Regions from separate parts of the Streptococcus sp. HMSC056C01 genome, predicted to be linked through region 1. Evidence: predicted binding sites of a transcription regulator. Region 1 holds the regulator's gene; the other holds the start of a gene.
What was found. Region 1 encodes Rex, which represses fermentation and respiration genes when NADH is low (regulators of the CRP and FNR family bind a similar motif). Its sites were predicted from a motif close to TTGTGAANTANTTCACAA; they were not measured.

Region 1 (3,412 bases):
TTAAAGCATATGGCTACATCCGTGATTCTTGTTCATAATCATCCATCTGGTGCTGTTATGCCTAGTAGAAATGATGACCATGTTACGAAACTTGTTAAAGAAGCCTGCGAATTAATGGGTTTGGTCTTATTGGACCATCTCATTGTTTCACATTCCGATTATTTTAGTTACCGTGAGAAGACGGACTTGATATAGGTTTATTTTTTAAATTTTAGGGGACCCTGATCAATCTCTTGTAAAGCATAGGATTCTACTTGAGTCATATCTATGACAGGAAGTGGAGCTAATGTAGGGACTAGCAATTTTTCTTGCACGATAAAATCAACAATAGCATTAAAATCTTTTATTTTATAATACCTTTTTTTATGGATGAGGATATCCCTGTAAAAACCGACCGATGATCGAAATTTACCTTTTAATTTAGCATCTGTTTTTTTACAAAATGGTTTTGCCTTTTTAGACCACTCTTTGAGTTGCTTTTGTTTTTCTTTTTGAGATAGTTTATCAAGATTCTCTTTATCCTTAGAAAATGCTTGATAGCTTTCGGCTGTTAAAAGTCTGTATAGATTAGAAAGTTGAAAATAAACTTCTATTTCCTTGCTCTTAAGAAAAGTGAAAATATTAGCTTCTAAATCTCTCAAAATATCATGAGTAGAAGGTGTTTTAAGTTCATTCACGATTTAATAACCTATTAGTAGCTTTAGAGTTCATTGACGACATAGTCGAAAAGTGTTTTATCTTTGGGGCGATTTTCAAAGAGAAATTCTGGATGCCATTGAACACCGAGGAAAGGGAAACCATCCGTTGTTGTAACAGCCTCGATAATTCCATCTTTAGGATCATGAGCTACAACCTTTAGATTTGGAGCTAGGTCCTTAATACTCTGATGGTGGAAAGAGTTGATATGGGAGATTTCTCCATAGATATCTCGAAGAATAGTATCAGGCTCGGTGACTAAACGTTGAGTTGTATACTCGGCTGAAGTATCCTGCCAATGGTCTTCAATATCTTGATAAAGAGATCCTCCCATAGCCACATTAAAGAGCTGGGTGCCTCGACAAACAGAAAAAATGGGTTTCTTCTGTTTAATGGCTTCTTTTATAAGAGCTAGCTCAAAAATATCTCTCTGAAGGTGGTAGTCATCGCTATCGATCTTTTTAGGCTCACCATAGAACTTTGGATCGACATTTTGTCCACCAGTTAAAATGAGTTTATCAATCAAGCCAATGTAGTAACTAGCCATTTCTTGATCACCAATTGGTAGGATAATGGGAATTCCCCCAGCTTCCTTGACTCCTTCAACAAAGCCTTTCGCAGCATAGCTCATCATAAGCTCATCATCAGGATGAGCTTTTTCGTTTCCTGTAATCCCAATAACTGGTTTTTTCATAAATGCTTTCGCTTTCTAATCCTCTTTTCTCATGAAATAGAGGAGAGTTTGCAATTCACTAGTTAAATCTACATACTGAGCTACCACATCTTTTGGTAGTTGGAGATGAACGGGTGAAAAGCTTAAAATTCCTTTAATACCTGCTTCGACAAGGAGATTAGCTACTTCTTGTGATTTGACACTCGGAACTGTTAAGATTGCAGTTTTAACATCTGCATTCTTTATTTTATCCTTGATTTGGGAAATTCCATAAATTGGGATTCCATCAGGAGTTTTTGTCCCAACTTCAGGATGATCATCCAAATCAAAAGCCATAATGATTTTCATTTTGTTTCGTTCGTGGAAACGGTAGTGAAGGAGAGCGTGCCCCATATTACCAATACCCACCAACATAACATTTGTAATAGAATTATCATTTAGAAGATCAGCAAAAAACGTCATTAGTTTTTTGACATCGTAGCCAAATCCACGGCGACCAAGTTCACCAAAGTAGGAAAAATCTCGTCTAACAGTAGCAGAGTCAATACCAATGGCCTCGGCAATTTGTTTTGAGTTGGCTCTTTCAATTTTTTCTGCATGAAATCTTTTAAAGATACGATAATAAAGAGAAAGTCTCTTTGCTGTTGCTTTTGGAATAGCAGACTGTTTTTCTTTCACAAAATCACAACCTTTCTAAATACTATTTTATAGAAAGATTGTGAAAAAATCAACAAAAACAAGAAAAAACTAAGAAAAATCTTAGCTTATCTTCGTAAAATCATAGTGAGATAGAAAACGATAGAGATTTCCCAGAAGCCCCTGATAGATTTCTTTTTCATTATAGGTCAGAGAAGTAATGACAGTAGTATCTGGAAGAGTCACACAACCTGAAAGTGATAGCATGAGTGCTTCATAATCTTCGTATTCTAAAACGCGATCGACTTGATAGGTGTCTTTGTAAGTTAATCGAAACATAATTGCCTTCTATCTTTCGCTTTTAGTAAAGACATCACGTTCAACAAGACTATCCATCAAGAAGTAAAATTTCTCTTGGTGGATATGAGTTTCTTCTGACTTAAAGATATCGACTAAACGTAGACCAAATTTATCAGTGATGTTGATTTTTGCACCTGTTAAGTCTTTGTTGATGATAATCTTAAGTTGGAAACCTTCCCCACTATTTGGAACTTTTTCAAGAAGACGTGTTAGTTCATAGTTACCAACCTTAGTTTCAAAAAAAGTGTTATCTTTTAGAGTGAACTTTTTGACGGTTGGGCTAAGTGTGTAATCATAACGGCAATTTTTAAGACTAATGGTTTTTTCGAATGCCATTGAGTTAACCTCCAATGATTTCTTTTAGAGTTTGTGCGAGAGTGATTATTTCTTGCTCTGTATTTTGAGGTGAAATGCTGACGCGAACGGATTCGTGTAAGCGAGGAGAGTCTTCACCGTAGAAAGCCTGAAGAACATGACTAACCTGAACGACACCTGCAGTACAAGCAGAGCCAGTTGAAATAGAAATACCTTCAAGATCTAGACGAAGGAGTAGTAGATCATTACGTTGACCTGGGAATCCAATATTAAGGACATAAGGTAGCTGGTCTTTCCCTTGATTGAGATAATAGTCTGTGTCAGCCATTTCCTTTAAGAATGTTTCTTTTAGTTTTTGAACCTTTTTAAAGTTTTGTTCTTGGTTTTCAAGATCATCCTTTAGAGCTGCTACCATTCCCACAATGGCAGGAAGATTTTCTGTTCCTGCTCTTTTTTTCTGCTCTTGATCGCCACCATGAAGGTAGGAGTCAAAATCTGTAGATGCAGCATAGAGAAAACCAACTCCTTTTGGACCATAAAATTTGTGTGCAGAAGCGCTAAGAAAATCAATTCCCAATTTTTCGGGAAGAATCTCAAATTTACCAACTGCCTGAACCGCATCGACATGATAGACGGCTGGATGATTTTTTAGAACTTCACCAATTTTAGCAATAGGTAAAAGTGTACCAGTTTCATTGTTTGCAAACATAGTAGAAACAAGAATGGTATCTT
Region 2 (3,412 bases), on a different contig from region 1:
AGTTCGCGTAGTCAGCATGCCATCTACAGATGTATTTGATGCACAAGATGCAGCATATAAAGAAGAGATTTTACCAAATGCAGTTCGTCGCCGTGTAGCAGTTGAAATGGGAGCAACTCAAAACTGGTACAAATACGTTGGTCTTGATGGAGCGGTTCTCGGTATTGATACCTTTGGAGCGTCTGCCCCAGCACCAAAAGTTTTAGCAGAATATGGATTTACAGTTGAAAACTTAGTAGAACTTGTAAACAACTTGAAATAAGAAAAATCAGGGCATTTGCTCTGGTTTTTTATTGACCTAAAATCAAGGTGCAATCTTGTAAAAACAAGTGAAATTTGATATAGTAGTTTTATCTGAATTACAAAGGAGAAAAAATAATGGGTGGGAATTTAACATTCTTGATTATGCTTGTTTTGATGTTCGGCTTGATGTTCTTCATGCAACGTTCTCAAAAAAAACAAGCTGAAAAACGTATGGAGAGCCTCAACAAACTTCAAAAAGGCTACGAAGTAATCACTATCGGTGGTCTCTACGGTACAGTCGACGAAGTTGATACTGAAAACAAAACGATTGTACTTGATGTAGACGGAGTATACTTGACTTTCGAATTAGGTGCAATTAGAACAGTTTTGCCAGTCAAAGAAGCTGTCACACCTGAAGGTGCAGTTATCGAAGAAGGCAGTGCTATTGAAGAATAAAACGGGGTGGAATGCATTCCCGTTTTTCTATAAATGAGAGGAACAATGATGAAAAAAGTTGTCTTTGTCTGTCTTGGTAATATTTGCCGTAGCCCTATGGCGGAATTTGTGATGAAATCCCTGACCGATAAATATGAGATTCAAAGTCGAGCGACTTCTTCCTGGGAACACGGTAATCCAATCCACAAAGGAACGCAAGGAATCTTTCGAAGTCATGGCGTTCCTTATGATACTTCAAAAACTTCCCAACAAATTTCTAAAAAAGATTTTGAGTATTTTGACTATATCATTGGGATGGATGAGTCTAATCTCGCTGATTTGCATCAGATGTGTCCACAGGATCAACAATACAAGATACAGCCTTTTGCATCTGAAAGCGTTCCAGATCCCTGGTATACAGGTGATTTTGAAGAAACTTATGACCGAGTTTTAGCTGGTTGCCAGGCTTGGTTAAGTCGCTTAGAAAATGAGAGTGAACATGGAAAATTTAAAAAAACTCTATGAAAAATATAGTGTCTATTTAACACGTCCCCGTTTAGAAATTGCGACAGTTATCGTCATTGTTGTCTGTGCAGGTCTTGTATTTCTGACCAATCTTCCAAAACAGGGCGTTCTTAAGCTTGATAACGATGCTATTATTTATGACGGGAGCCTAGTTCGTGGTAAGATGAATGGTCAGGGCACTGTTACCTTCTCGAACGGTGATACCTATACTGGAGAATTTAGCAATGGCGCCTTCAATGGTAAAGGTACCTACCAAGCTAAAGCAGGTTGGGTATATGAGGGAGACTTTGTAAATGGCCAAGCTGAAGGAAAAGGAAAACTGACTACCGAACAAGAAGTAGTCTATGAAGGGGACTTCAAACAAGGTTTATTTCAACAAGCACAATAACCTCCTCCTAGAAGGAGGTATTCTTCCAGAATATCAGAAAGCGCTTACATGGAAATAAAAACGGCTTACAAGACTGTTTTGCAACTAAGTTTGTGAAAAATAAAACTTTTATGGAATAATTCACAAACTTTAAGTGAAAAAGTGCATGTGTGGGTATATTTGAAATTGTTTTCACAAACAAATAAAAAAAGTTTGTGAAATGTCTATGAAACTGTTTACAAACGTTTAAAAAAGAGTTATAATAAACTTGTGAAAAAATTAACAAAGGACTTGTGATCCTTGAAAGCTATGGAGGAAAATATGGCTGATAAAAAAACTGTAACACCAGAAGAAAAGAAACTCGCTGCCGAAAAGCATGTCGATGGTTTGGTGCAAAAAGCTTTAGTTGCCCTTGAAGAAATGCGTAAACTTGATCAAGATCAAGTCGATTATATCGTAGCAAAAGCTTCAGTTGCTGCACTTGATGCTCACGGAGAATTGGCTTTACATGCCTTTGAAGAAACAGGACGTGGAGTATTTGAAGATAAAGCAACTAAAAACCTATTTGCTTGTGAGCACGTGGTAAATAACATGCGCCACACTAAAACAGTTGGTGTTATCGAAGAAGATGATGTAACAGGATTGACTCTTATCGCTGAACCAGTTGGTGTTGTTTGTGGTATCACTCCAACAACTAACCCAACTTCAACAGCAATCTTTAAAGCGTTGATTTCATTGAAGACTCGTAATCCTATTGTCTTTGCATTCCACCCATCAGCTCAAGAATCATCAGCTCACGCAGCTCAAATCGTTCGTGATGCAGCGATTAAAGCAGGTGCTCCTGAAAACTGTGTACAGTGGATTACTGAACCATCTATGGAAGCAACTAGTGCATTGATGAACCACGAAGGTATTGCAACAATCCTTGCAACAGGTGGTAATGCCATGGTTAAAGCTGCATACTCATGTGGTAAACCAGCTCTTGGGGTAGGTGCCGGAAACGTTCCAGCTTATGTTGAAAAATCAGCTAACATCCGCCAAGCTGCTCACGATATCGTAATGTCTAAATCATTTGACAATGGTATGGTCTGTGCATCTGAACAAGCTGTTATCATTGATAAAGAAATTTACGATGAATTTGTAGCAGAGTTCAAATCTTATCACACTTACTTTGTAAACAAAAAAGAAAAAGCTCTTCTTGAAGAGTTCTGCTTCGGCGTGAAAGCAAACAGCAAAAACTGTGCTGGTGCAAAATTGAACGCTGACATCGTTGGGAAACCAGCAACTTGGATTGCAGAACAAGCAGGATTTACTGTTCCTGAAGGAACAAACATTCTTGCCGCAGAATGTAAAGAAGTTGGTGAAAACGAGCCATTGACTCGTGAAAAATTGTCGCCAGTTATCGCAGTTTTGAAATCTGAAAGCCGTGAAGATGGTATTGCTAAAGCTCGTCAAATGGTTGAATTTAACGGTCTTGGACACTCAGCAGCCATCCATACAGCTGATGAAGAATTGACTAAAGAATTTGGTAAAGCTGTTAAAGCTATTCGTGTTATCTGTAACTCACCTTCTACTTTCGGTGGTATCGGGGATGTTTATAATGCCTTCTTGCCATCATTGACACTCGGATGTGGTTCTTACGGACGTAACTCAGTTGGGGATAACGTTAGCGCCATTAACCTCTTGAATATCAAAAAAGTCGGAAGACGGAGAAATAACATGCAATGGATGAAACTTCCTTCAAAAACATACTTTGAACGTGATTCAATTCAATACCTTCAAAAATGTCGTGATGTTGAGCGTGTCATGATCGTTACTGACCACGCTATGGTAGAGCTTGGC

Region 2: the regulator Rex is predicted to act here: its motif matches at 1,839-1,856, upstream of adhE (bifunctional acetaldehyde-CoA/alcohol dehydrogenase).

Annotation. Positions count from the first base shown of each region.
Region 1 covers NZ_KV804209.1:148,964-152,375, forward strand. The annotation lists gene radC (RadC family protein) at 1-195, shown strand, start outside; gene HMPREF2795_RS07750 (hypothetical protein) at 198-677, opposite strand; gene HMPREF2795_RS07755 (gamma-glutamyl-gamma-aminobutyrate hydrolase family protein) at 701-1,390, opposite strand; gene HMPREF2795_RS07760 (redox-sensing transcriptional repressor Rex) at 1,406-2,047, opposite strand; gene HMPREF2795_RS07765 (DUF4649 family protein) at 2,129-2,344, opposite strand; gene HMPREF2795_RS07770 (DUF1831 domain-containing protein) at 2,354-2,701, opposite strand; gene HMPREF2795_RS07775 (cysteine desulfurase family protein) at 2,706-3,412, opposite strand, start outside.
Region 2 covers NZ_KV804201.1:6,009-9,420, reverse strand. The annotation lists gene tkt (transketolase) at 1-262, shown strand, start outside; gene yajC (preprotein translocase subunit YajC) at 379-699, shown strand; gene HMPREF2795_RS05245 (low molecular weight protein-tyrosine-phosphatase) at 748-1,203, shown strand; gene HMPREF2795_RS05240 (MORN repeat-containing protein) at 1,178-1,591, shown strand; gene adhE (bifunctional acetaldehyde-CoA/alcohol dehydrogenase) at 1,892-3,412, shown strand, end outside.